DNA from 4 places in the Aliiglaciecola sp. NS0011-25 genome. Region 4 is predicted to be linked to each of the others. Evidence: predicted binding sites of a transcription regulator. Region 4 holds the regulator's gene; each other region holds the start of a gene.
The links. The regulator LexA, encoded in region 4, represses DNA repair genes until DNA is damaged. The targets are predictions, from matches to a motif close to TACTGTATNNNNATACAGTA.
Positions count from the first base shown of each region.

Region 1: the regulator LexA is predicted to act here: its motif matches at 4,169-4,188, upstream of ABWV72_RS10710 (class IIb bacteriocin, lactobin A/cerein 7B family).
Region 2: the regulator LexA is predicted to act here: its motif matches at 2,951-2,970, upstream of recA (recombinase RecA).
Region 3: the regulator LexA is predicted to act here: its motif matches at 5,051-5,070, upstream of imuA (translesion DNA synthesis-associated protein ImuA).

Region 1 is NZ_BAABWR010000010.1:142,826-150,352, reverse strand. Features, by position in the region: gene ABWV72_RS10735 (DUF5610 domain-containing protein) at 1-853, shown strand, start outside; gene ABWV72_RS10730 (ATPase, T2SS/T4P/T4SS family) at 922-3,072, opposite strand; gene ABWV72_RS10725 (hypothetical protein) at 3,207-3,419, opposite strand; gene ABWV72_RS10720 (hypothetical protein) at 3,419-3,634, opposite strand; gene ABWV72_RS10715 (hypothetical protein) at 3,692-3,844, opposite strand; gene ABWV72_RS10710 (class IIb bacteriocin, lactobin A/cerein 7B family) at 3,861-4,025, opposite strand; gene rpsJ (30S ribosomal protein S10) at 4,488-4,799, shown strand; gene rplC (50S ribosomal protein L3) at 4,818-5,456, shown strand; gene rplD (50S ribosomal protein L4) at 5,474-6,079, shown strand; gene rplW (50S ribosomal protein L23) at 6,076-6,378, shown strand; gene rplB (50S ribosomal protein L2) at 6,393-7,217, shown strand; gene rpsS (30S ribosomal protein S19) at 7,233-7,508, shown strand; gene rplV (50S ribosomal protein L22) at 7,520-7,527, shown strand, end outside.
Region 2 is NZ_BAABWR010000003.1:10,575-18,101, forward strand. Features, by position in the region: gene ABWV72_RS03165 (endonuclease/exonuclease/phosphatase family protein) at 1-673, shown strand, start outside; gene ABWV72_RS03170 (YqaE/Pmp3 family membrane protein) at 765-923, opposite strand; gene ABWV72_RS03175 (PA2169 family four-helix-bundle protein) at 1,009-1,455, opposite strand; gene recA (recombinase RecA) at 1,823-2,857, opposite strand; gene pncC (nicotinamide-nucleotide amidase) at 3,069-3,554, opposite strand; gene mutS (DNA mismatch repair protein MutS) at 3,720-6,299, shown strand; gene pyrG (CTP synthase) at 6,487-7,527, shown strand, end outside.
Region 3 is NZ_BAABWR010000011.1:146,903-154,429, forward strand. Features, by position in the region: gene coaBC (bifunctional phosphopantothenoylcysteine decarboxylase/phosphopantothenate--cysteine ligase CoaBC) at 1-585, shown strand, start outside; gene slmA (nucleoid occlusion factor SlmA) at 631-1,221, shown strand; gene ABWV72_RS11520 (TetR/AcrR family transcriptional regulator) at 1,540-2,109, shown strand; gene ABWV72_RS11525 (DUF1820 family protein) at 2,251-2,574, shown strand; gene ABWV72_RS11530 (DUF885 domain-containing protein) at 2,684-4,441, shown strand; gene ABWV72_RS11535 (EVE domain-containing protein) at 4,487-4,954, opposite strand; gene imuA (translesion DNA synthesis-associated protein ImuA) at 5,228-5,908, shown strand; gene ABWV72_RS11545 (Y-family DNA polymerase) at 5,910-7,364, shown strand; gene ABWV72_RS11550 (error-prone DNA polymerase) at 7,400-7,527, shown strand, end outside.
Region 4 is NZ_BAABWR010000005.1:31,870-39,396, reverse strand. Features, by position in the region: gene ABWV72_RS05720 (cytochrome c oxidase assembly protein) at 1-399, opposite strand, end outside; gene ctaD (cytochrome c oxidase subunit I) at 412-2,001, opposite strand; gene coxB (cytochrome c oxidase subunit II) at 2,013-3,167, opposite strand; gene lexA (transcriptional repressor LexA) at 3,654-4,277, opposite strand; gene ABWV72_RS05700 (PEP-CTERM sorting domain-containing protein) at 4,446-5,306, opposite strand; gene plsB (glycerol-3-phosphate 1-O-acyltransferase PlsB) at 5,730-7,527, shown strand, end outside.

The DNA.
Region 1 (7,527 bases), on a different contig from region 4:
TTCGTTAATAACAGAGAGTCTTTCTGCCTCCAGCCAACAAAATGGCGAATTACAGATCCGCACTCGAGACGGTGATGAAGTGGTTATTCGTTTCGAAGATTTAAAACAATTCGAATTAAATCGACAGGTTTTATTGCAACAAGAAAAACAGATTAAGCAAGAACCAAACATTGAGCACAATGATGTATTGCCACGGGCTGGTATTGACAGTGCTGGAAATGAAACAGTAGAAACTGCCAACAACGAAGCTGAAGAAGTATCAGCTCAATCTAATACTCAATCTGAAACGTCTCAAGCCGCCACTAAACAAACAGAAGTGCAGCAGTCGGTGTTTATTGCACAGAATAATTACAGCTTTTCTGTATCTGGAGAGTTAGACGAAAGTGAGTTGCAGTCCATTGGCCAGTTAGTTTCTGATGCTAATGATTTGGCTACGACGTTTTTTGATGGTGATATCGAACGGGCCTTCGAACAGGCCTTAGAAATTGGTTTTGATGAACAGGAGCTAACCGGCTTCGCTTTGCAGTTAACTCGACAAGAGCAAGTGGAAGTAGTTAAAACTTACGAGTCAGTCTCACACTACAGCGATGAGCAAGGTAGTCAAGAACAGTCATCAAAGCCGGTGGAGAGAGTAAGTGATTACTTACAAAAAATGTTGAATGTGTTTGAGCAATCACAGCAAAAGTTAGCCGATGGTGATCAGTACGAAACTTTGATTAATAGCATTATTAATGAAGTGCAGGATTTGGGTACAAATGATTTGGTGTCGGCAATCAATGATTTTCATGCATTCAATAAACAGTTATTGAATAATTTGCCCACTGCAAATCAATCATCTGAATCTGAACAATAGTTTAGAGACTAGTGCCACAGTTTATTAACAGGCTGTGGCACTAGTGCATAAACTGAAGTGCCTTTGGATTAATCAGCCCCACTGATGATCTGAATTTGCGCGATATCAGTGTCACCCTTTAAGACTTTCAAAATACCGTCTTGGGTAAGAGTACGCATACCGTCTCGCATTGCCTGGGCTTTCATTTCTGTTACCGATGCTTCTTTGTAGACAAGCGAGCGAAGATCTGGAGTCATGGTGAGAAGTTCATGTACACCGGTTCTTCCTTTATAACCAGTGTCACCGCAATCATCACAACCTTTTCCTCGGTGCAACCTCAATGGCTCTTGAAGATCCAGTTCTTGAAGATATTCTTCACCGTATTGACGGCGGATAAATGCCATGTCTGTTTCGGAAGCTTCATATTCTTCTTTGCAGTTAGAGCATAATGTACGAATCAAACGTTGCGCCATAATACCAACACAGGCATCAGAAAAGTTAACCGGATCTAATCCTAAATCTAATAATCGGGTTATTGTTTCTGGCGCTGAATTTGTGTGCAGAGTCGAAAGCACCAAGTGACCGGTTAAGGATGCTTCAATACCGGCATGAGCGGTTTCTTTATCCCGCATTTCACCAATCAGGATGATATCCGGATCGGCCCGCAAGAAAGCCCGCAATGCATTAGCAAAGGTAAAACCTATTTTGGGACTGACCTGAACTTGTTGTAAACCAGGTTGGGTTATTTCCACCGGATCTTCGGCAGTCCAAATTTTCTTATCTGGTGTGTTTAAATATCCCAATATTGCATGCAAAGTGGTAGTTTTACCTGAACCAGTTGGACCTACAACTAGCAATATTCCATGGGGCTTTTTGATCATTACCCGCAACATGCTCATATTTTTTGGTGAGATGTTCATTTTTTCAATGGGCAAGGCGCCACCCGAGGCCAATATCCTCATGACCACGCCTTCGCCGGCTACTGTGGGTATTGTCGCGACCCGAACTTCAACCAATTGGCCAGACATTTTAAATGCCAACTTGCCATCTTGAGGGACACGCTTTTCTGCGATGTTCAAGTTTGACATGATTTTTATACGGGCAATGACCGCACTATGGTGGGACGCTGGAACTTGTGTAATATCTCGACAAACACCGTCGATACGCATTCGTACCCGAGTTGGACCGTTCTTTTCTGGATCCACATGAATATCTGACGCATTTAGTCGTTTTGCGTCGTGCAGAACACGACTAACCAAACGTACCACTGCAGGAGCATCATCCGACATCTCCTCACTGGTATCATCTAATTCTTCACTACTGGTACCAATTTCGTCCAGTATTTCATCCATCTCGCCTGGCGTACCACCACCACCGCCTGCCCCTAAATATTGTAAAACTTGATTGGGCAAGCCTACGGAGATTTCATAACTGTCTATCCCTAATGCGCTTTCAATTTCCATCAAAAGTGCAGCATTGTTAGGTTCTGCCATTAAAACTATCGGGTTTTCAGAGGCGTCTGCTAACACCACAACGTAGTTTCGTTTTAAATAAGACAGGTTTAATTTATTGCCACTTTGTAATACGTGATATTTCTCAGGAAGATAACTAATATAAGGAACTTGATAGTGAACTGATAATGCATTACCCAATTCATCTTCAGGGATACGGGCTTCTGATACCATGCGTTGGATTAACTGGCGGATATCTTTACTGGATTCAGTAAATTGTTTGAGATCTTTTTCAGACATCAATTTGCGATGAACAAGATAATCAAACGGATTACTGGTGCCACCTAACTCATAACGAAATTTATTGCCTAATATTTCTGACAACGAATTCGCTAAGCGCAGGTCGGCATCACCAAAGGAACCTACTTTTTTATTAATAATCTGCATTACGCCCATCAACACGCCGGCGTTCAAAATCGGCACACAAATGATATTTTCAGTTTTAAAGGAACTGTTTTTATCAAATTTGTCGGCAAACTTTAGGCGAGGATGTATTTCCGCGAGCTCTTGCGCATTATAAGGATCACTAATCAATAATGGTTTTTGACTCAGTGCAACATACCCAGCTATGGACTGGGGACTGATAGGAACTTTAATTTGAAGTGTCTCTTTACCCGTTTTAAAACGGGCAACCAAGTCTTGATGTTGACGCCTGCGTTGAAAAATACTCATACGCTGAGCTTCAAACAAATTCAGAATAATCGGTTCCAATTGCTGATAAGCATCCATCAATGAAGGATGTGCTTCTAACAATCTGTCTATTTTTTGAAGAGTCTCTTCAATAACAAGTTCTGTTGCCATCTACTACGGTCAGTGTCATTACTTATTCCCTAACTATAACTGAGTGTAATCATTAACAAAACCTAAGATTTAGATTGCTTCTCATCGGACTCGCTTGGTTTCACATTTTGATTGAATAAAAAACCGATAATGATGAGCAACATGCTAGAGTGTACTACTGGATTTCCAAATAAATCTTTACCATCTTCAAACCAGCTTCCTGCAACTTGAATGAAAGAGAGTGCAATTAAAATATATAGAATCCAGTTAACAAAAGTGATTATTTTGGGGTTCATTATTTAATCTCCATCGTGTTTTTATGAAAAGTTTTTGTTGAAAAGTGTTGGTTGAAAAGGAAACCACAGATAACGTATAACAATGCTGTTTGTAAATGTGGGTTACTAGACATGTCAATATCATCAAACAACCAACCAGAGGCAGCATTCCAAAGGTTGGTTACTATCATAAAAAACAATATTGCATTGGCGAACATGATAAATTTACGATCCATTTTATTTCCTATTGATTAAGAGTATAAAAGGGGACTAGTCCCCTTGACGTGTACTAATTAGTGAAATAGGTCGTATAAAGTGGTACCCAATTTATAACCAGCCTTACCACCAAAAACATATCCGATGCCGTAGCCAATTGAGTAGCCTATATCTTGAACTTCAAAGCCACCTGATACTTTAGATATATCATGTTCCTTAATCTCTAACATAGTCTTAGCCTCTAAGTTAATGAGTTGCGTCATAAATGCCGTAGCCGAAACCTGTGCCGAAGTTACTAAAAGTGGCGGTTAAACCCATATAACCACCTAACGTAACCATCCCTTTTAAAATCACAATCGGAGCTATTCCACCATTTACATCTTCTAATTGCATTTCATTCAATTCTCGCATTTGCGAATTCCTTTTGATTAATTAAAAATTACCGCTTGGTATTAATCACCAAGCGATTTAAAATTGCATTTCGATTGCTAGAACATCGTATTCTGAATCTCAATCGCAACATCAAAAGGTTAGTGAAATGGTAACTAAAATACACCTGTCCCTTGGTACAGTTTTTTATCGCTATTATTTCTCTTAATTGTTGTACTTATAAAAAAACCTTCTAAACTCGACTTTTATTAGTAATAGGCGTTGCAATAAATCTTCATACATGTATAATTCGCGCCCACTCGCCCTGATGGGTAGTGATTTCAGCCCTATCAATAATTAACCATGTAAGTGGGGAGTTTGAGAAAAAGCTGGAATATTATGAACAAGACCCCAATTGTGGGTCATCGGTTTACATGCATCCTCCCACCTAATGAAAGGTTGGTGTGGATGGTTTTTTTTGTTCTTTCGATTGGAGCTTAATCGATGCCAAATCAAAGAATTCGTATTCGTTTGAAAGCGTTTGATCACAAGTTGATCGATCAGTCTACGGCTGAAATCGTTGAAACTGCGAAACGTACAGGTGCTCAGGTTAGCGGTCCTATTCCACTACCTACTCGCAAGGAACGCTATACAATATTGGTTTCACCTCACGTGAATAAAGACGCACGTGATCAGTATGAAATCCGTACACATAAGCGTTTGGTAGATATCATTGAACCAACTGATAAAACAGTTGATGCATTGATGAGATTGGACTTGGCTGCCGGTGTTGATGTTCAAATCAGCCTGGGCTAACAAGAGAGGGTTTTAACAATGGCGATTGGTCTTATCGGTCGTAAAGTAGGAATGACGCGTATCTTCACTGAAGATGGTGTTTCAATTCCTGTGACTGTTATAGAAGCGACCCCAAACCGTGTGACTCAGTTACGTACTGAAGAAACAGATGGGTATCGCGCGCTACAAGTAACCGCTGGTGATAAAAAAGCAAACCGCGTTAATAAAGCTTCAGCAGGTCATTTTGCTAAAGCTGGCGTGGAAGCGGGCCGTGGTTTATGGGAGTTTCGTTTAGACAGCAACGAAGGCGAAGGTATTGAAGTAGGCAGTGAAATTACTGTTGAAATCTTTACTGAAGCTACAAAAGTTGATGTTGCAGGAACTTCTAAAGGTAAAGGTTTTGCCGGTGCTATCAAACGTTGGAACTTTAGTCACCAACGTATGACACATGGTAACTCTTTGTCTCACCGTGCTCCTGGTTCGATTGGCCAAAACCAATCTCCAGGTAAAGTTTTCAAAGGGAAGAAAATGGCTGGCCAATTAGGCAATAAAGCTGTGACTACTCAATCTTTGGAATTAGTACGTGTTGACGCAGAGAACAACCTTCTTCTAATCAAAGGTGCAGTACCTGGTGCTCCAGGCAGTGACGTTATCGTCAAGCCTGCAGTTAAAGCGTAACGTCTGGGAGTTAAGTGATGGAATTAGTATTGAAAGACGCGAATAGCGCTCTTGAAGTCTCCGAAGCAACCTTTGGACGTGATTTTAACGAAGCGCTAGTACACCAAGTAGTAGTGGCTTACGGTGCAGGTGCCCGTCAGGGTTCTAAAGCACAAAAAACACGCTCTGAAGTTAGAGGCGGTGGCAAGAAGCCTTGGCGTCAAAAAGGTACAGGTCGTGCCCGTGCTGGTACAATCCGCAGCCCAATTTGGGTTGGTGGTGGCCGTGCGTTTGCAGCCAAACCTCAAGATCACAGTCAAAAAGTAAATAAAAAGATGTACCGTGGAGCTATTCGTAGCATCCTTTCTGAATTGGTACGTCAAGATCGCTTGATTGTGGTAGAAAAATTTGGTGTTGATGCACCTAAAACAAAAGCATTGATTGCTAAGCTTGACGAACTTGAGCTTAACGACGTGTTAATCGTAACGTCAGAAGTAGAAGAGAACTTGTTCTTGGCTGCTCGTAACTTGTATAAAGTTGACGTTCGTGATGTTCAAGGCATTGACCCAGTAAGCTTAATTGCATTCGAAAAAGTGTTAATCACTGCCGATGCAGTTAAACAGCTAGAGGAGTCGTTAGCATGATCTCTGAAGAGCGTTTACTTAAGGTGCTTTTAGCACCGCATGTTTCTGAAAAATCAACCATGGCTGCTGAAGGCAACAACGCTGTTGTTTTCAAAGTCGTAAAAGACGCAAACAAAGCTGAAATCAAAGCGGCAGTTGAAAAACTGTTTGAAGTTGAAGTTAGCAGCGTTCGTACCTTAAACGTGAAGGGTAAAACCAAGCGTCACGGTCAGTCTTTTGGTAAGCGTAACGACTGGAAAAAAGCATACGTTGTGCTTAAAGAAGGTCAAGACATCGACTTCGTCGGTGGCGAAGCTTAAGAAGGGGATTTGATATGCCATTATTAAAAGCTAAGCCGACTTCTGCTGGTCGTCGTCACGTAGTTCAGGTTACAAATCCTGATCTACATAAAGGCGCACCTTACGCACCATTGCTTGAGAAAAACAGCAAGTCTGGTGGTCGTAACAACAATGGTCGCATTACTGTGCGTCACATTGGTGGTGGTCACAAACAGCATTATCGTTTAATTGACTTCAAACGTAACAAAGATGGCATTCCAGCCAAAATTGAACGTTTGGAATACGATCCTAACCGTTCAGCTAATATTGCACTTGTGCTTTATGCTGATGGTGAGCGTCGTTATATTCTTGCTCCGAAAGGTGCTCAAGCTGGACAACCTATACAGTCTGGCGCTGATGCTCCGATCAAAGCGGGTAACGCCATGCCAATGCGTAACATCCCAGTAGGTACAACTGTACACGCTATTGAGATGAAGCCTGGTAAAGGTGCTCAAATTGCTCGTTCTGCAGGACAATATGCACAAATATTAGCGCGTGCCGAAGGTTATGTAACACTTCGTCTACGTTCTGGTGAAGTACGCAGAGTTCTAGCCGATTGCCGCGCCACTATTGGTGAAGTTGGTAACGCTGAACACATGCTACGTTCACTGGGTAAAGCTGGTGCAACACGTTGGCGCGGTGTGCGTCCAACAGTTCGTGGTGTAGCCATGAACCCAGTAGATCACCCACATGGTGGTGGTGAAGGTCGTACCTCTGGTGGCCGTCATCCAGTTTCACCTTGGGGTGTACCAACTAAGGGTAAGAAAACCCGTAGTAACAAGCGTACCGATAAACTTATCGTACGTCGTCGTAACAAGTAACAGCGAGGATTCACCATGCCACGTTCTCTCAAGAAAGGTCCATTTATTGACCTGCACTTGCTGAAGAAGGTAGAGGCTGCAGTGGAAAAGGGCGAAAAGAAACCAATTAAGACTTGGTCTCGTCGCTCCATGATCATCCCAGATATGATTGGGTTGACCATTGCGGTCCATAACGGTCGCCAGCACGTACCTGTTTTCGTCTCTGACGAAATGGTTGGCCATAAGTTGGGCGAATTTGCTCCAACGCGTACTTACCGCGGCCATGTCGCGGATAAGAAAGCGAAGAGATAAGAGGAAAAATTATGGAAGC
Region 2 (7,527 bases), on a different contig from region 4:
AGTCATTACTGCAAACGTTTTAATGCCCAACAGATCGGCACAAAAACTAATTGATTTAATCCGTCAATACGAGCCAGATATTGTTGTTACGTTAGAGACCAACAAATGGTGGCAAGACGCAATGGAACCCATTCATGCCGACTTTCCCTTCAGAGTAAATAAACCATTAGATAACCTCTACGGAATGCACGTTTACAGCAAACACGAAATATCGGATTTAGAGGTACTGGAATTAATTGAAAAAGATATTCCCTCTGTTCATTGCCATATTAAATTTACCGAAAGCGTCAAAGTTAAATTCCATTTTTTACATCCAGCGCCGCCTTCACCTACTGAAAATGACACTGCAAAACCCAGAGATAAAGAGCTCATTTTAATAGCCAATAAAGTCGAGCCGTCCAAACAACCAATAATAGTCACCGGAGATCTAAATGACGTAGCTTGGTCACCTACCACAAGAGCTTTTCGGAAACTAAGTGGATTAAAAGATCCAAGGATTGGTCGCGGCTTCTTTAACACTTTTCATGCAGATTACCCGATAATCAGATGGCCATTAGATCACCTCTTTCATTCTCAACATTTTATGTTGGCTGACATTAAAAGGCTGCCATCGATTGATTCTGATCATTTCCCTCTCTATACAGAGTTAGTGATAAAAGATAAATGGGATTAACACATTGGGGGAATTCTGGGAGAGGAATAGGAGCAGTCCGCTAGCAAGATTAGGTTTTGCAACACGGACTTAACTCTATTGCAGATTCAATCTATCGTTTAGCGATAATCCAAACAGCGTGAATTATGCCTGGCAAATAGCCGAGGATTGTAAGCAATATATTTAAGAAAAATGCGCCACTAAAGCCCACCTGTAAAAACACCCCAACTGGGGGTAAAAGAATAGCCAATATTAGCCTAATGATATCCATAATTTACCTCTTGATTCATTTGTTGTTAGTTGATAATAATATTAGAAGCCGCTCAATGAGCGGCTAGCTATCATTAAGTTATCGGTTAAGCAGTGAGTTCCTGCAGGGCTTTCATCTCGTCATGACAAGCTTGCATAGTGCCTCGAATTTCTCTAAGGGCTAACGTACATGTATCAGGCTGCTTTTCTGCAAGTGCCTCGTCGATTACTTCGAGTGTCTTGTCCTCAACCTCTTCAAGTTGACTAATATAGGTATGCTCTTTATCAAAAGATAAAAAACCTACCAATTTTGTGTACATGTTGCGTACATTGACGGCGATGGACTCACCAGTTTCTTTCTCACCTTGCTCTGCAATCGCAAAAGGCTGAAGTGCTTCGATTGCGGCTTTTTTCTCAAACATCATTCTCGCAAACACTTGCTTTACAGACTCATGGGTTGCTTTATCAATACTTTCTTCATAAAAATCTGCGCCTGCTTTTAGCACTTCAATCACGTCTGCTACTTTGTTCACTTGTTTTACTTCATTACTCATAAAAATCTCCTATTAATGACTTAAAGAAATAACCAAAGTTAATCATTGGTTGTTGAGTTACGCATTAAGGTAAATGCAGAAACCACACCATTTCTTAAAAACAGTTAGTAGAAGTTAAAACAGCACCATAAAAAATCAATTTTATTAATAAATATCAAATAGATATAAAAATAATAAAAAACAAAATGATTGAGACAAGAAGCCAGAAATATAAAAATTAAATAGGCTTTATTTTACTAATGTAAAAAATTTACTCGAAAATTGGAAAGATTACATTGTTGGGATATTGAAAGGGAGGAAAATTAAAAAACCCCGCTAAATAAATTAGCGGGGAACTCACGCTTAGGGGATGTGTATAAGGTTAGGGTTACAACACATCCTCAGAAGCCACAGGATCTTCTGGTTTGACTGTTTTAGACAGCAACAACTCTGCTCTCAGACGCTTCTCGATATCGTCAGCCATATCAGTATGCTCTTTCAAATACTTAACCACGTTGGCTTTTCCTTGACCGATACGCTCGCCATTGTAGCTATACCAAGCTCCAGCCTTCTCAACAAACTTTTGCTTAACACCCAAATCAATAAGTTCGGCTTCTTTACAAATACCTTGGCCATATAGAATTTGGAATTCAGCCTGTTTAAATGGAGGTGCGACTTTGTTTTTAACAACTTTCACACGGGTTTCATTACCAACCACTTCATCACCGTCTTTAATCGCGCCGATACGTCTAATATCTAGTCTTACAGAGGCATAGAACTTAAGTGCATTACCACCAGTTGTGGTTTCAGGCGAACCAAACATAACGCCAATTTTCATACGAATTTGGTTAATGAAGATTACCAAAGTATTTGAACGTTTAATGTTACCCGTTAATTTACGTAGCGCTTGTGACATCAGACGTGCTTGTAAACCAACATGAGAATCACCCATATCACCTTCGATCTCAGCTTTAGGCGTTAACGCTGCCACTGAGTCAACGACTACAACATCTACTGCGCCAGAACGAACTAACATATCGCAGATTTCCAATGCTTGTTCACCGGTATCTGGCTGCGAAACCAAAAGATCATCGATGTTTACCCCTAACTTTCCTGCATAGACAGGATCCAAGGCATGCTCTGCATCAACAAACGCACAGGTTTTACCCATTTTTTGCGCTTCAGCAATAGCTTGCAAAGTTAGCGTTGTTTTACCTGATGATTCAGGACCATATATCTCAACGACTCGTCCACAAGGAAGACCGCCTATTCCCAACGCGATATCAATCGTCAAAGAACCTGTTGAAATAGCTTCAATATCTAAAGCTTGGTTGTCTCCGAGGCGCATAATTGCACCTTTACCAAATTGTTTTTCAATCTGCCCTAGAGCAGCTGATAATGCGCGAGATTTATTATCGTCCATCGGAATGTCCTTCGAAAATAGCGTGATAAATTAAACAAGGGTTCAACGAACTTACTTATTAGTAACTTGACGTTAAGTTTATGCCCAGAAGTATACTGTATGATTATACAGTTACAAGTACAGTTTTACTTTTTTTACGAATTTCTGCTTTTGAAAGTTAAAAATACTATCCAAAGTTATTCAGCGTAACTATCTAAATACATGTTTAGACTTAGCTAATTCGTTGGCTAGTCTGTTGCAATGCAAATTCAATGGCCTGAAGTCTTACTTGATGCCGATCCCCAGAAAAAATCTGCTTTTCAGTAGAAATATCACCGTTGATAAAAAAACCAAACCAAACTAAACCAACGGGTTTATCTTCAGTTCCCCCATCCGGTCCTGCAATTCCACTAATAGAAACCCCAATTTCTGCTTGCGATTTTAGTGCGCATCCAGAGGCCATCTGCTCAACCGTTTGTTGAGACACTGCGCCAAATGACATCAAGACTTCTTGTCTCACTCCTAATAAAGATTGTTTAGCTTCATTAGAATAGGTAACAAAAGACTGTTTAAACCACTCAGAGCTTCCCGCAACACTGGTGATTGCAAAGGCGACACCGCCCCCTGTACAAGACTCTGCGCTACTAATCGTCCAACCTTTGCTTTTTAGCTGTTGTCCAAGTTGTTGGGAAACCCGCTCTATAGATTCGGTTAACATAATGCAAATATGCTCCATTTCAATGTTTATCTGGCAGATTGTACTAACAACTGCTAGAAAAAAAACCCATACTTCTTATAATGCCCAATTGTTTTTAATTGCCTTAATTCGATTAAGTTATTTATTCCGAACATAACCTCAACCTGCAAAGAGATCGCAACCTCAATGAGTAATAGCGTTAAACAGTCTGATCTAGATAGTCACACCCCTATGATGCGTCAATATTTAACAATAAAGGCGGAGCATCCAGACATTCTTTTGTTTTATCGAATGGGGGATTTTTATGAGCTGTTTTTTGACGACGCTAAAAAAGCATCCGAGTTATTGGATATTTCTCTTACTGCCAGAGGCAAATCTGGTGGTAATGCTATTCCTATGGCTGGCGTGCCTTATCATGCAGTTGAAAATTACCTAGCCCGTTTAGTAAAAATGGGACAGTCAGTCGCCATTGTTGAACAAGTTGGAGATCCGGCGACCAGCAAAGGCCCAGTGGAAAGACAAGTACAGCGTATTGTGACCCCTGGAACCGTGACTGATGAAGCCTTGTTAGAAGATAAACAAGACAATTTACTAGCCGCCGTTTTTGCCCGTAAAGAGGTGTTTGGTGTGGCTATTCTAGATATAACAAGTGGCCGTTTTAGTATCTCTGAATTGTCTGGAGAAGAAGCGCTTTTAGCCGAATTACAGCGCTGTAACCCGGCAGAATTACTTTACCCTGAAGGGTTTAGTCACCTGCACTTAATTGACAACCGAGCTGGACTGCGTCGCCGTCCAGTTTGGGAATTTGATTTTCAAACCGCCAGCAATCAACTGAATCAGCAATTTGGTACCACTGAACTAAATGGCTTTGGAATTCAAGACGCAAAAATTGCCATATGCGCTGCAGGTTGTATTGTTCAATATGTTAAAGATACGCAACGTTCTGCCCTGCCCCACATACGCAAAATACAATTACAAAACCATAACGATACCGTGTTGATGGATGCTGCCACTCGTCGCAATCTAGAATTAACCTTGAATTTGTCTGGCGGCGTTGAGCATACTTTAGCAAGCATCTTAGATTTTACTGTCACGCCAATGGGTAGTCGTTTGTTGAAACGCTGGATTCAAACCCCGATTCGCGACTTGCAGGTAATAAATAGCCGTCAACAACAAATACAAGCCTTACACCAAAGCGAATACGAAGACTTACGCGACATGCTGAAGTCGGTTGGCGATATGGAACGCTGCTTAGCAAGGTTGGCGTTACGTTCAGCGCGACCAAGAGATTTCTCTCGGTTGAGCAACGCATTTGACATGCTGCCAGAAATTCAAAACAAGTTAGCCGATTTAGGTTCAAATTTTCAGACGTTGAGTACAAATATCAACAACTTCCCTGAATTTAGTGACTTATTGAATAAAGCCATTATTGCTAATCCTCCGGTATTAATCCGTGATGGAGGTGTAATCGCTCCTGGTTACAATGAAGAGTTAGATGATTTACGAAACTTAGCAAAAGGTGCAACAGACTACCTTGAGCAATTGGAAATCAGAGAAAAAGAACGCACCGGCATTCACTCGCTAAAAGTCAATTATAACAAGGTTCATGGATACTATATTGAAGTCAGTCGCAGTTACGCGGATCAAGTACCTGCAGATTATGTGCGCCGCCAAACCCTCAAGAATAATGAGCGTTATATCATTCCTGAGCTCAAGGAACACGAAGATAAAGTCCTTACCAGTCAAGGACGCGCATTAGCCTTAGAAAAACAATTGTATGAACAGTTGTTTGATTTATTGCTACCGCAACTCAATGAACTCATGGCATGCGCTATGGGATTAGCTGAACTCGACGTAATTTGTAATTTAGCACAAAGAGCTGATGCCTTAGACTTACATTGTCCTGAAATGAGTGAAGAGACGGGAATATTTTACGAACAAGGTCGCCACCCTGTAGTAGAAAATGTTATGAAAACCCCTTTTATCGCCAACCCGTTAGCCATGACACCAACAAGACGGATGTTAATTATTACGGGGCCTAATATGGGTGGTAAATCAACCTATATGAGGCAAACAGCTTTAATAGTGCTTATGGCATATATAGGCTCATTTGTACCGGCACAGCAAGCAGTAATCGGCCCGATAGATAGAATTTTCACCCGTATTGGTGCTTCAGATGATCTCGCTTCCGGCCGTTCGACCTTCATGGTTGAGATGACCGAAACCGCTAATATTTTAAACAATGCAACGGCTAACAGTTTAGTGTTGATGGACGAAATTGGTCGCGGTACCAGCACTTATGATGGCCTGTCGTTAGCGTGGGCATGCGCCGAATACCTCGCCTCACAAATTAACGCCTACACACTTTTTGCCACCCATTACTTTGAGTTAACAAAGTTAGCTGCAGAACTCGATTCCCTGGCCAATGTGCATCTTGATGCTGTTGAACACAACGACGAAATTCGTTTTATGCATGCAGTACAAGAAGGACCTGCCAACCGCAGTTACGGTTTGCAAGTAGCGCAATTAGCAGGTGTGCCCAAAAGTGTTATTCGCTCAGCCAAAGCGAAACTCGCAATTTTGGAGAAACAACCAAATATAGAAGTTGATGAACTAACAGTAAGTAATCACTCACAGCAATTAGACTTATTGGATTCTGTAGATGAGTTACGGATTAAATTAAAGCAAATTGACCCCGATGAATTGACGCCTAAAGAAGCATTGGCACTACTTTATTCATTGAAAGAAATCAGTAACCAATCCTAAGTATTTGATAGTTATTCGCGGCTTATAGATTTAGATTATTTCATATCAAAATTTGTCGCGCTTAAATGAAAAAGTTCGTTGTATGGACAGGCAGCTTTCCGTATACTGTTGAGCCGTCCATACGCCGAAAATTTATCGGTCCCTTGGTCAAGTATTCTTATTCAACTCCAAACGTCTTAGGTTACACATGACACATTATATTTTCGTCACAGGTGGTGTCGTTTCATCACTTGGAAAAGGTATTGCCGCAGCTTCGTTAGCTGCAATCCTCGAAGCTAGAGGATTGAAAGTTACGATGCTCAAATTGGACCCATATATTAACGTGGATCCGGGCACCATGAGCCCCATTCAACACGGCGAAGTATTTGTTACCGATGACGGTGCAGAAACAGATTTAGATTTAGGTCATTACGAGCGCTTTATTCGCACCCGCATGACCAAGCGTAATAACTTCACCACTGGTCGCGTTTACGAAGAAGTGTTAAAACGTGAAAGACGCGGTGATTATCTTGGTGCAACTATTCAGGTTATTCCACATATTACTAATGAAATAAAGCGCCGCGTAATCGAAGGTGCCGAAGGGGTAGATGTCGCGATTGTTGAAATTGGTGGCACTGTTGGTGATATTGAATCACAACCGTTTCTCGAAGCAATTCGTCAATTGGGAGCAGAACTTGGTCGCGAGCGTGCAATGTACATGCACCTAACACTAGTTCCTTATATGGCTGCTTCTGGAGAGGTGAAAACGAAACCCACTCAGCATTCAGTTAAAGAATTACGTTCAATCGGTATCCAACCGGATATTCTGGTTTGCCGCTCAGAAAGCGCCCTTCCCTCAAATGAACGCCAAAAGATCGCATTGTTCACGAACGTCCCCGATAAAGCAGTTATTGGCCTTAAAGATGTTGATAGTATTTATCGAATTCCAGCGGGATTAAAAGCCCAAGGAATGGATGAGTTAGTGGTTAAACGTTTTGGTTTGGACTGCCCTGAAGCTGATTTAACTGAATGGGAACAGGTTTTATACGCAGAATCAAATCCAACTGGCGAAGTAAACATTGGGATGATTGGTAAATACGTAGAATTACCCGATGCTTATAAATCAGTTAACGAAGCGTTAAAACATGCCGGCCTTAAAAACCGCTTATCAGTTAATATCCGTTATATCGACTCCCAAGACATTGAAAGCAAGGGCGAAGCTGTGTTACAAGATCTTGACGCTATTCTG
Region 3 (7,527 bases), on a different contig from region 4:
AACCACAGCTCGGGCAAAATGGGTTATGCACTAGCCAATGCGGCAATAGCCATGGGTGCTGAAGTGACTTTGGTGAGTGGCCCAGTAAATTTAAGCGCTCCTAACAAAGCGAACCTGATTAATGTTGAAAGTGCGCAACAAATGCATGATGCCGTTATGGGAAATATACAAAGCGCGGATATTTTCATTGGCTGTGCAGCCGTAGCCGACTATCGTCCTTTAGAAGCGGTAAATCAAAAAATCAAGAAGAACAATCAAGAGTTGACCCTTACTTTTACTAAAAACCCTGATATTCTTGCAGATGTCGCAAAACAACAACGGTCAGTGTTCACTGTCGGCTTCGCTGCCGAAACACAAGACGTTAGTCGTTATGCAAAAGAAAAGCTGGAGCGTAAACAGCTTGATATGATCGCTGCTAATGATGTTTCAAATAGCAACATTGGATTCAATAGTGATCAAAATGCTTTGACGGTTTTTTGGAAAGAGGGTGAAAAATCTCTCGATGTTGCCGATAAAAAGCAACTTGCTTTTAAATTGATGCAATTAGTATCTGAAAAATATAGAAATAAACATGCAACAAAATAACTCTAAGAATAATAATATGGTCCTACAGACAGGGAGACATGATTAATGCCCGCGATTAAACGTCCAAACCGCAGAGCGCAAATTCTGCAATGTCTAGCAAGTATGCTAGAAAACAACCCTGGACAGCGTATCACTACGGCTAAATTGGCAACAGAAGTAGGCGTGTCAGAGGCTGCTTTATACCGCCACTTTCCCAGTAAAGCACGGATGTTTGAAGGTTTAATTGAGTTTATCGAAGAAACCTTGTTTTCACGTATCAATAAAATTATTAATGAAGAAAAAGATAGCGCTGTGCGTATTCAATTGATTATTCATTTGATTTTAGGTTTCTCAGAAAAAAATCCAGGTATTACCCGCATTTTGAACGGTGATGCCTTAATGGGAGAGCAGGAACGTTTACGTGGCAGAATTGCACAGATTTTTGAGCGCCTTGAAACGCAAATAAAACAGGTTTTAAGAGAACGTAAACTTCGTGAAGGAAAATCATTACCTGCGGATGAAGGTGTGATTGCAAATATGCTGATCTGCTATACCGACGGTCGTATTAATTTGTTTATCCGTAGTGATTTCAAACGCCGCCCCACCGAAGATTTTAAAGAAACTTGGCAGTTCATCAACAAACAGTTTTTTTCTTAAATTCGTTTCGATAATATAATCCGGTTGCTTGATGTTTATTCAATCTGGAAACCGGACACCAGTCAGGGGCTAAAGCCCCTGCTACAATTTATACCCGCAGAAAATCGAACATAGCGCAAAGGCTAAAGCCCCTAATACAATTTATGCTCGCAAAAAATCGAACATAGCTCAAAGGCTAAAGCCCCTGCTACAATTTGTACCCGCAAAAAATCGAACATAGCTCAAAGGCTAAAGCTCCTAATACAATGTCTTGACACAATCTAATTCTCGACTAACCTATAAAGAACACATGTTCTTTTTTATTTAAGCGAATTTGATATGCCTCGTAAGGCCCTATACAACGTTGAAGAGGTGCTTGAACAAGCAATTGCGGTCTTCTTGGAGCATGGTTATCATGGTGCTGCAATGGACGAAATTATCGCCAGAACCGATTTTAACCGACGTGGATTCTATATTGAATTCGGTTCTAAACAGCAGTTTTTATATATTGTGCTAGCCCATTATCAAGAGCAGCATTTATCCAAAGCGTTTTCACACCTAGAACACAACCAAGGTATGCTTTCTATTCAAGGTTTTTTCTCAGCTTATATTGATTTGGTTAGAGGTCGAGGCTGTTTGTTAATTAATATTATTACTGAATTAGGCTTCGATGACCTCAAGATCCGAGATATTGGTCGGCATTATCTGGATCGTCTCCAGATTGACTTTATTGGTTGTTTGGAAAAAGCCCAAAAACTAGGAGAAGTTAGGCAGGATATCAATATTGAGTCCACCGGTTTACAGTTATGCAGTTACGTACAAGGATTTGCCGTTAATGGGATTTTAGCCGGTGACACTGATGAACTAATGTTGGCTACTCAGGCCATTTTAGGGCCACTGAAACCTTAATTAAATAGCCTAGTCTTCTCACTTCTGGTTTTCATATTTAATAACCTATATGGTTTTATCAATAGCCTTCGAATTTCACTTGGCGATTGTCTCAGTTGTCGTTAGAATTCATGCCCGTTTTGATATCTAAAAGTGAGTAAGATGACAACTAAAAATCCTTTATTTAGGGTACAGTTTGTTAGTAATGGCGAACGTTATGAAGTTTATGTACGTGAAGTCAGTCAAGGCAGTATGTTTGGATTTGTAGAGATAGGTGATTTTGTCTGGGATACCCACACAACGCTGGTATTAGACCCGAGCCACGAAAAATTAAAAACCGAATTTGCTGATGTAAAACACACTTATATACCTATGCACAGCGTGTTAAGAATTGACGAAGTGAAGAAACAAGGTACGGCAAAAATTACTGAATTGTCAGATAAAGTAACGGCATTTCCGAGTCCGATTTACACACCTAAAAATTAGTACTTTTCCGTACAGCACCTAACATACCGTCAATTACAGTTTCAGTACGTTTTGTATTGGAGCCGTTTTGCCTTAAGCTGTAACTATAATAATTAGGAAAAAGTCCAACATGCATATAGTTTTGAACAGAGTATCGATATTTTTCTTGCTGTTTCTATGCCTTCCAGTTACCGCATCTGAACAGCAAAAATTACTTCAATTGATGGATGATATTTGGCAATACGAGCTATCTATATCACCTGTTTACGCAAGCTCTCAAGGAGTACATGACTTCGATGACAAACTTGCCGATATTTCGCCTGATGGGCTCGCCAAACAAAACTCTCAATTCAAAAAATTCTTAAACCAACTAGACCAAATAGATAAACAGCAGTTAGCTCGAACAGATCAAATTAATTTGCTGATGCAGCGTTATCGGGTGCAAAATTATGTCGATGAATATCGTTTCAACGCACATTATGTACCGTTAACGTCGGAGTACGGTTTTCATAGTGCAATGGCTGGACTCCCCCGTTCGAGTCGCTTCGCGGATCTAAAAGACTACCAAAATTATCTCACTCGACTTCGTTTAATCCCCGCTTATTTTGCGCAACAAATTGCGTGGATGAAAAAAGGGATGGAAGTGGGAATGGTTCAACCCAAAACGGTTATGCTGGGTTTTGAAAAGTCGGTTGAGAGTTTTTTTAACGGCCAGGTAGAAGAAAATACATTTTACAGCCCCTTCCTAAAAATCGATGATATCAATGTTTCTGAGGCACAAAAACGTGCATTAATAATAGAAGCGAAGCAAGTTATCAAACAAGATGTTATGGGTGCTTATCAACACTTTTACGATTTTTTAGTCACCGATTATATTCCTAAAGCAAAGTCAGATGTGGCTTCTAAATCTTGGCCTAACGGCGAACAGATGTACCAAAATCGCGCCCAATATTATACCACTACAGATCTTTCAGTGGATGAAATCCATCAACTGGGATTAACAGAAGTAGCGCGTATACGAGCCCAAATGCAGAGCATTGTGGATGAATTAGAGTTCCAAGGTAGTATTAATGAATTTATCCAATTCTTACGTACCGACCCGCAATTTTATGCAAAAACGCCAGTTGAACTGTTGAAACACGCATCTTACGTAGCTAAACGCATGGATGCGCAGTTGCCTAAGCTGTTTTACAAGCTACCTCGTACTCCTTACGGCGTAGCCCCCGTTCCTGATGCCATTGCACCGAAATACACCACAGGCAGATATGTATCACCAAGGCGTGACGATGAACCTGGTTATTACTGGGTAAACACCTACGCATTAGATAAACGACCTTTATATGCTATCCCTGCACTGACAATGCATGAAGCGGTTCCGGGCCATCATTTACAAATCTCACTTGCATCAGAGATGAGTGATTTACCAAATGTACGTCGTTACACTTACATTTCAGCTTTTGGTGAAGGCTGGGGCTTGTACTCTGAGTTTCTGGGCAAAGAAGTGGGAATTTATCAAACACCCTACGAAGAATTTGGTCGCTTGAGTTATGAAATGTGGCGAGCGTGCCGTTTGGTGGTTGATACCGGTATGCACATAAAAGGTTGGTCGCGACAGCGCGCTTTAGATTATATGCTAGAGAATACAGCGCTTTCAGAACACAACGTGACCACTGAAATCGACCGTTATATCTCTTGGCCAGCACAGGCGCTAGCCTATAAAATTGGCGAGTTAGAGATTAAAAAATTACGCGCTGAAGCTGAAGAAGCCCTTGGTGATAAGTTTGATTTACGTGCATTTCATGATGCAGTGTTGGAGTACGGCTCTATCCCACTGTCTGTACTTAGAGAAAATATTGCTTTATTTATTGAACAACAGAAAAAGTCATAATTTGTAAAATATGCAGAGCTTCAATGCTCTGCAATCTATTTTTAATTAAAGTTCGTTACACTCTTTAAGCAAATAAGCGAACTCTTCTGCATTCACGGGCATAATAGACAAACGATGGCCTTTTTGAACCAGACCAATTTGTTGTATCTGCGGCATCGCCTTTATGCTTTTTAAGCTCAGGATTTGATTGAATTTTTTAACCAATTTAACATCTACCATATACCATCTAGGCTGCTCAGGATCTGATTTCGGATCATAGTATTTTGACTCTGGGTCAAACTGAGTATGATCTGGATAAGCGCCCTTCACCACTTCGGCCAAACCTGCTATTCCGACATTTTTACAACTAGAATGATATATGAATACTTGATCACCAAGTTGCACTTTATCCCGCAAAAAGTTGCGAGCCTGATAATTACGAATACCATCCCAATGCTCTGTTTGATTGGCCTTATTCGCTAAATCGTCGATGCTAAATGCATCTGGTTCACTCTTAAATAACCAATAATTCATAACCTACCTTTTATGCTCTTTGGTATTACAGCGGTCCATCATAATAACTATTGCTTCAACTTACAGCAAAACTTGCATCTATGAAATTGATCAATATACTGTACATAAATACAGTATAAATTATACCTGTTTATTATGCTCGATAATAAAATTGTTATGGATAGTAGAGCGGGGGTTTGCACGTAATAGCGGACTATTTTTAGAACCTCCAACGCCGTAGGCGTAAAAATAGCATTGTCGAGATGCGGTACTTATCCGGAGTTTAAGTTATTTATGAACACACTATTGGAACAACTAAAAAATAAACGCTTAGTATGGCAAGGCAATCAACAAGAACAGTGCCTGACCTCCGAAAGTACAGGTTATGAAGAACTTGATGAAGCACTTCAAGGCGGCTTCCCACAATCGGGAATGATTGATATCCATACTCCCATAGGCATCGGCGAATTACGTTTGTTATTGCCAGCTTTGCGATATCGTCAGCAGCATAAGCGCTTATTGGTGTTTATTGCGCCTCCGATGCAAATTAACGGAGAAATGTTGGCGGAATTTGGGATCACACTTGAACAGGTTCTAATTGTTCAACCAAATAGTGCAGAGCATGCGCTTTGGAGTGCCGAGCAATGCCTTAAGAGCGGCTGCTGCCATAGTGTCCTAATGTGGCATCAACAGCTTGAAATCGCCCAAACCAAACGTCTACAACTAGCCGCTGAACAAGGTGACGCTTTACATTTTGTAGTGCGTCAAAATCGACAATTAAGTTTGTCGTTACCGGTGAGCCTAGCGATGAAACTCAGTGCTCATGAACAGGGCTTAGAGGTGCAAATTACCAAACGTAAAGGCGGTTGGCCAGCCCAGCCATTTAATCTCAATATGAGCCACATTTGGCCTGAATTAGCACTCAACCAACGCGCCACTAATGTGCTGACATTTCCACGGGCTAAAGTCAGCTAATATGCAATCTCTTTGGTTATATTTACACTTTCCTCATTTGCAATTAGACAGTGTATGTCATGCAATTCCATCGCCTCAGCAAAGGCGTGTTGAAGACACTAGCGGGCAGATCAATACTCAGCACTCATTGGTCATATTGCATCATCAAACAAATTGCGTATTGCAATTAAATCAAGCTGCTATTGATGCCGGTATTCGCACAGGAATGGGATTGGGAACCGCCGCGGCACTAGATCAACACCTCCAGGTGTTGCCCTATAAAAGTGATATAGAGCAAAAAAAATTAGTTGAGATAGCCGAACACTTGTATCTAGTCACCTCTGATATCTGTCTGTTTCCGCCAAATGGCTTGCTGTTACGAATACACAATATGCTGATGTTGTACGGCGGACTTAATGGCTATTGGCGGGTTGTTAAAAACCAACTAAAAGAGTTCCAGGTAAAATATTATTATGCCAGCGGACAATCCCCTTATGCTGCCCGTATCCTAGCCCGAACGGCGTGGAATCAAGTCAGCGACCATCTACCTATGTTGCAACACCAAATTGGTATTCGACAACTAGTTGACTCTGAATTAGATAAGAAAACCGTTACCAAGTTAGCTAGAGTCGGTATCCACACTCTTGCCGATCTAATGGCAGTGCCATTAAAGGATGTCGCCAAGCGTTTTGATATAGATTTGGTGACTTACTTGGGTAGACTAAGTGGTGAATTTCATCATCCAATGGATTTCTACCATCCCCAATCTAAGTTTCAACGTTACTTAGAACTACTTTATGAGATAAGTCATACCGACACACTTCTATCACCAATAAAACTGTTGTTAACTGCATTAGAGCAGTTTTTAAAAATACGGGATTTGCTTACTCAGAAGATTATTTTTACTTTCTATCAACGAGATAATAAAGCACTCACCTTAGAGGTAGGTTCTGCGCAAGGAGAATACCAAGCTGACAAGTGGGTTAATCTTAGCATATTGAAATTGGACAACTTAGTTTTACAAGCGCCCATATTTGCACTAGAGCTAAGTACCGCCGAAACCCAATTACGTAGCCCCGATAAAGGCGATTTATTCAGTGCCAGCAAGGGTACTCTCACGTATTTACAATTAATCTCATTGCTACAAGCCAAGCTAGGAGAAGAGGCGATTTCGCAGGTGATGTTAGATGATGATTTTCGCCCCGAAAAAGTAAATAAATATGTGCAACCCCAACTGGAAACAACACCTAAACACATTTCGACCTACCCATTACGACCAAGCTTTATGCTGCAAACACCACAACCATTAACAGAAAAAGTATCCATCATACATGGGCCAGAACGCATAAGTACTGGATGGTGGGACAACCAAGCAATCACCCGAGACTATTTCATCGCGCGTAATCAACATGGCCAGTGGCTATGGATATATCGTACCAGTAATAGCTTGTGGTTTGCCCATGGTTTTTTTAGCTAACGTGCTCGTTAAAAAGATAAGTTAGAGACCAATCTATGGCCTACGCTGAGTTATTCTGCCAGTCTAATTTTAGCTTTTTGCATGGTGCTTCCCATCCTCAGGAACTCATTCAGCAAGCGCATTTTTTAGGCTATGAAGCAATAGCAATAACCGATGAATGTTC
Region 4 (7,527 bases):
GGTTTTATTCATATACAGAGCGGCAGTGCCCGGTGAAACAGAGGGAACAGCTTGTGCCACATAGTCTTTGTTGGTGGTATTTTTAACGTAAAAATCCACCTGATTCATTTCACCTGGATATACTTCCACTTTACGAGTTTGAGCCCTGAATTCCCAAGGCATTCCAGTATTGGTTCGGGTAATAAACTCAATGCTAATCGTGCGAGAACGATCTATCTCGATTGATTCGTATACAGCAGCTGTATCACTGGTTTTACCGTTAATTCCCGTCACCTGACAAAAAACCTCATAAAGAGGGACTAATGCAAATGCGAAACCAAACATACCAATCACAACAACAACCAGCTTTAAAGCCAGTTTGCCGTTGTTAGATTGGTTGTCGTTTGAACGCTCAGTCATGTCAAATCACGCTTACTTAATAACAGGAGGCGTATCAAATGTATGATAAGGAGCTGGAGACGGGATTTCCCATTCCAAACCCTCTGCACCTTCCCACACCTGGTCAGATACAGGCTCACCTTGTTTGCGACATGCTTTAATAAGAAGTGCTAGGAATATCAGTTGCGATAAACCGAATGCAAAACCACCTAAGCTTATCCACTTATTGAAGTCAGCAAACTGCAGTGCATAATCCGGAATACGACGAGGCATGCCAGCTAAACCAACAAAGTGCATGGGGAAAAACAGAACATTAACGGAAATCAATGAACACCAGAAATGCCATTTAGCCAATGTGATATCGAACATCTTCCCAGTCCATTTAGGCAGCCAATAGTAAACCGCTGCCATAATCGAAAATATTGCGCCTGTTACTAATACATAATGGAAGTGAGCGACGACAAAATAGGTATCGTGATATTGGAAATCCACAGGCGTTATCGCCAACATCAAGCCCGAAAGACCACCAATGGTAAATAACACAATAAAGGCTAAGGCAAACAACATTGGCACCTCAAATGACAAGGAACCCCGCCACATAGTGGCTACCCAGTTGAAGACCTTCACCCCTGTGGGCACCGATATCAGCATAGTGGCGAACATAAAGAACAGCTCGGCCCCCACTGGCATCCCCGTGGTAAACATGTGGTGCGCCCAAACGATAAAAGACAACAACGCAATTGACGTAGTTGCATATACCATAGACGCGTAACCAAACAGTTTTTTACGGGAGAAGGTCGGCACAATTGCGGAAATAATACCGAATGCCGGAAGAATCATAATATAAACTTCAGGGTGTCCGAAGAACCAAAATATGTGTTGGAACATAACCGGATCACCGCCACCAGCAGCATTAAAGAAACTAGTGCCGAAGAACTTATCGGTTAGTACCATGGTCACCGCACCCGCTAAAACAGGCATAACGGCGATCAGCAAGAATGCAGTAATTAACCATGTCCACACGAACAACGGCATCTTCATCCAAGTCATGCCAGGGGCTCGCATGTTGAAGATAGTTACAATGACGTTAATCGCTCCCATGATGGATGAAATCCCCATAATATGGACCGAGAAAACGAATAACGCTGTGGTGTCATTACTGTATGTTGTAGACAAGGGCGCATAGAAAGTCCAACCAAATGCTGGACCGCCACCTTCCATAAACAACGAAGCTAACAAAATGGTAAATGCCATTGGCAAAATCCAGAAGCTCCAGTTATTCATTCTTGGTAGAGCCATATCCGGCGCACCAATCATCATCGGAACCAGCCAGTTGGCTAATCCGGTAAATGCAGGCATAACAGCCCCAAATACCATGATAAGTCCATGGACTGTCGTCATCTGATTAAAGAAATTCGGTTCAACTATTTGTAATCCAGGCTGAAATAATTCAGCACGAATTACCATAGCCATGGCACCACCAGTTAAAAACATGATGAATGCAAACCACAGATACAGCGTACCTATGTCTTTATGGTTCGTAGTAAATAACCAACGTTTTATGCCGCTGGGAGCATGATGGTGATGGTCATCGTGATCTAGTTCTGTCGTCGCTGTGCTCATAACCGCTCCTCCTATTGACCTGTAATTACGGCGTTAACATCTTTAGCTTGGACCATGTCACCGGTATTGTTACCCCAAGCATTACGTTCATAAGTGATAACTGCTGCCAGCTCACTCATAGTTAATTGTTTTGCAAAAGCTTGCATGGCAGTACCCGTCTTACCGTTTACAACGATTTCAATGTGCGCAGGCATATCAGCCACAACCATTTGGCTTCCAGCCAATGCGGGGAAAACCCCGGGCAAACCTTGACCATTTGGCTGGTGACAAGCTGCACAAGCGCGCATATATACTTGCTCACCAGTGCTCATTAGCTCTTCCATGCTCATATTCATGGCCAACAATCTTTGCTCTTCTTCTTTCGCTTTGCGCTGTATTTCTTCTTGAGTGTTTATCCATTCTTCATATTCAGCGGGTTCTTTGGCGACCACAACTATTGGCATGAATCCATGATCTTTCCCGCAAAGCTCTGCACATTGACCACGGTATACACCAGGTTCAATCACATTTGCCCAGGCTTCATTGATAAAACCGGGATTAGCATCTTTTTTAACGGCAAAGTCAGGAACCCACCAAGAATGAATCACATCATCCGAGGTAACCAAGAAACGCACCTTTTTGCCTGTTGGAATAACCAAAGGACGATCAACTTCTAAGAGGTAGTTATGGCCTTTTTCAAACTTGTTGTTTATCTGTTCTTGCTGAGTTGCCATCACAGAATAATATTCAACGTCGTTTTCCATGTACTTGTAATGCCATTTCCATTGAGACCCAGTAACAAGAACAGTTACTTCTGAGTTTTCGGGATCTTCCATTGCAATCAAGGTTTTAGCCGCTGGGAATGCCATTACGACAAGAATGATAAAAGGAATTATTGTCCAAGCGATTTCAACTTTTACACTCTCATGAAAGTTAGCAGGTTTAGCACCGCGAGATTTACGGTGGAAAATCATGCTCCAAAACATGACACCAAACACTAATACTGCAATGACTACACATATGAAAAACATGAGCATGTGCAGATCATAAACTTGTCCACTGATTTCAGTCGCGCCTTTGCGCAAATTCAATTGATACTGATCAGCAGTCGAAGTCGAATCTGCAGATACTGTAAATGCAATTAGACTGGTCAGTATTACCAATATGCCGGACCATATCTTTTTCACTCAACACCTCCTGTTGATTTAAGCCGTTCCCAAAGGAGCAAAGCAGAGTAAACAACCGCAAAAAACTCAGCTATGGTAAATGACTTGGGATCTAAATGTTATGAAGCTGTAAAAACTAGTATAAGAATTACTCAACTAAAGTCTAACGTCTAGTGTTTTTTGTTAAAATTATAAACAACCGGTTGATTTTCAATCAAAATAGGCAAAAAAGTTATTTTTTATATCAATTGCAAATAGCTTTGGTTACTAAAGATATTAAAATCGGTAATTTTCCATCCGCAAAAAACAAAAATGCTCGCTCGGAGAATAACTAGACATTCTGAAATGGATTTTTTAGGATATTTTTTGAACAGAAAATGTATTCACTGGCAGAATACAAAATAGAGAAATCGTGGTTCGCAGTTTTAGAAAACTAACATTCAAAATAATAAAAAAGGTGACCAAATAGGTCACCTTTTTTAAAGAACTTTGCAATCAACCGCGTAATTACATCCAATCAGCGTTGCGAATAACGCCCACAGCAATACCTTCAATATTAAAAGGTTGCGACGCTAGATCCACTTTAATAGGGTTAAATTCATCGTTTTCAGCATGCAGAATCACTTCTCTACCACGCTTTTCAAGACGTTTAACAGTAACGTCTTCATCGACTCTTGCCACAACTACCTGACCATTGTGAACATCGGTTGTACGATGAACTGCCAGCAGGTCACCATCCAAAATGCCGATATCCTTCATACTCATACCGCTTACTCTAAGCAAAAAATCGGCACTGGGTTTAAATAGATCAGGATCGACTTTGTAATGACATTCAACATGCTCTTCCGCCAGTATAGGTTCACCCGCAGCAACACGGCCAATCAAAGGTAAGCCAACTTCTTCCAAATCATCTTCTAGGGGAACATTAAGTTTAATCCCTCTAGATGTGCCAGGTAGAATTTCAATGACCCCCTTACGCGCCAGAGCTTTTAAGTGCTCTTCTGCCGCATTAGCTGATTTAAAACCTAATTGTCGCGCAATTTCAGCACGGGTAGGTGGCATACCTGTAGCCAACATAGTGGCTTTAATTAATTCGAGAATTTCGCTTTGTCGTGGAGTTAGTGGACGCATAAACAGCCTGTTTTTCTATACAGTTTAACTGTTAGTATATACAGTTACGAAGATAAAACAAACTTTGTTTGTTGATTGATGTTTTAATCTAAGAATAAATTAAATTGATACAAAAAAAGAGGCTACTTAAAAGTAACCTCTTATATTCTAACAAATATATCGAATTAATTATGTTCTACGTGAAGCCATTCTCAAACCGAATAGTCCTAAAGCCAACACACCTAATGTTGAAGGTTCAGGAACAGGTACACCTGGGTTCTGACATTCAGGCAAAGTTGGGTCTTGACCACAACCAGGAGGAAGTGACTCACCCGCTAATAAAAACGAACGAATATTTTCCAAAGCAAGCGCTTCTTCTGTAGAAATTCCAGTTAGCCAGTCAATATCACTGATCGTTACGATACGACCTGCATTGTTTACTAAATCAGACGTGGCATAAGCAACACCAATGTTAAAACCGTCTGCAGCTACTTGGGCTGCAAACACTTTAGAAGGATCTGATACAAATAATTGTCCAGGTGCGTCGATATCAAATGTCGTATTACGAATATCGTTAGGTCCAACCAGAATAGTCGTATCAGGTGTTAGGAAAGTACCTGTTTCGCTTGAAGTAGAATCACCTGCACCGCCAAACTGCATCGCAACATCACCAGTAAGCGTTGAGAAAATATTTTGTACCCAATCATTATGAGTTTCACAGCAAGGTCGTTCAGTTTGACCGTAGAAACCACCACCGCCGTTAACGAAGTCGATAACATTTTGACCGATGGCTGCCCCTGGATCAGATAAAAATCCGCCATCCCATACAATATCATAGGCTGACATATCCGTTGGCGCAACACCCCAACTATTAATCACTGTTAGATTATCGCCAAAAGTAGTTTGGAATAAGTCTGTCCAACCACCGCCGGATAAACGACCTCCCTCATCGACTACTAGAATCTCTGCTGCGTTAGAAATAGTAGAAGAAAATGCGAGCGCTCCTGTTAAAAGCAAAGAACTTACACTTTTTATCATTTTTTTATTCATTGACCCTTTCTCCATTATTAGGAACTCAATTTTTGAATCTTTTTATAGATACATCCTGCAACTGTGCAAAAAGTAAGCATACTTTATGCCTAAATGTAAACTCAATACTTTTCAGCAAGTTAGATTGAATGAATTTAAATCACTACTTTGATGTGTAAAACTAACTGACAAAATATTAAGCCAAACCTCATATTGGATATTTTTATTACCGGAAGTATTTTCTGACAATTGCGAAGTTAATAGAAATTGATTTGAAATATGATAATGCTACTAAACAAGATGACTTTAGATGCGCTAACAATATAAAATAGCAGTACGACTCAAGAGTCGTTAGTCTGCGTGTTTTGGTGTGCAAACATGAACAGAATTCCGTTCTTCATGCTATGCTTTTAACGATTTCGAAACCTCAAGGTGTTATATAATATGGATTGGCTGCATAATTTGCTGCTTTCGATTTTTGCTTTTCCCGTAAAATGGCTGGTCAAAGTCAATAGTATTCCAACAGACATTGAAAGTGAGCTGGGTATAGATAAAAGTAAACCTATAGTTTATTTGCTCAGAACTCACTCTATTACTGACCAACTTGCGCTTAAAATGTCGACTAAGAAAGTGGACTTACCCAGCCCTACCAAGAAAATTCTCATAGGTGGAGAAGAACACAGCGCCAGTGTATTTCTTGAGCAACCTCAATCTGTTATTGGTAGGAAGATCAAAGGAACCAAAATAGCAGCAGATTTAACCCATTTATTTCAACTTCACAAAGACAACGCAGATCTCGATTTACAAATTGTGCCGGTTACTGTTTTTTGGGGTCGCGCGCCAGGCAGAAAATCCAACGGATTAGCAGATCTGTTAGCCGACAAGGCTTCACCGAGTTGGTTACGCAAATTTTTTATCGTGTTATTTTTAGGTCGCGATAATTTTGTGTCTTATAGTAAAGCTGTATCGTCTAAAGACATGACCAAATTACCTGGTACAGAGTCTGAAATCGCGCACAAATTAATTCGCCTAGCAGGCACCCACTTTCACCGCAAAAGACAAGCATTTAACGGCCCAATGCTGTTAGAAAAACAAGAGTTATACAATTCGATTCTTGGTTCTGTGTCTGTTATCAATGCAATCAACGAAGAATCCAGACAAAAGAAAATTCCTTTGTCTAAAGCCAAAGCAAACGCTAAATCTTATATAAACGAAATTGCTGCAGATTATCGTGAAGGTTTGATCCGCTTTGGAGACAGGGTGTTAACCCGTATTTGGAACAAAATATACGATGGGATCGAAGTTGGCCACGCCGACAAAGTGAGAAAATTGGCACAAAATGGCCATGAAATTATTTACGTTCCCTGCCACCGCAGCCACATGGATTATCTGCTGTTAACCTACGCAATTTACCATCAAGGGTTAGTGACACCGCATATCGCTGCAGGTATTAATCTAAACTTTTGGCCTGTGGGCGGGATTTTCCGAAAGGGTGGGGCTTTCTTTCTACGCCGCAGTTTTGCCGGTAATAAACTCTATACTAGCGTGTTCCGTGAATATCTAGAGCTATTATTCAACAAAGGGTATTCAGTTAAATATTATGCCGAAGGCGGACGCAGCCGCACAGGAAGGTTGTTACCACCGAAAACGGGTATGTTGGCCATGACGTTACAAGCGATGATCAAAGGAGTGAATCGTCCAGTGAGTATAGTTCCGGTTTACATTGGATATGAACACGTCATGGAAGTAGGCAGTTATCTAAGTGAGCTAAAGGGCAATACCAAGAAAAAAGAATCTGTTTTTGGACTGTTTTCAGTGGTTAGAAAGTTAAAGAATTACGGCCACGGATTTCTTAATTTTGGCGAACCCATACAGCTCAATAACTTCCTTGATGAACAAGTACCTAACTGGCGTGACGCCCAAAATAGTGAAGTAGATAAAAAACCCAGTTGGCTTACTCCCACTGTCAATATTCTTGCTAACCAAGTGATGGTACGAATCAACCAAACGGCAGCCATTAGTGGTATGTCACTGTGTGCATTGTGTTTGCTCTCTGCCAAGAAAAACGCGATGGGCCAAAAAGAGTTAGAGCAGGCAGTCGACGATTATCTTCACCTCTTAAAGTTATCGCCCTACAGTGAACTGGTTAGCTTACCAGACAAAAATGGCCATGAAATTGTAGAGCAAACCCTGAAACTAGGGAAAATGAATGTATCTGAAGATAGTTTTGGCAAGATTATTT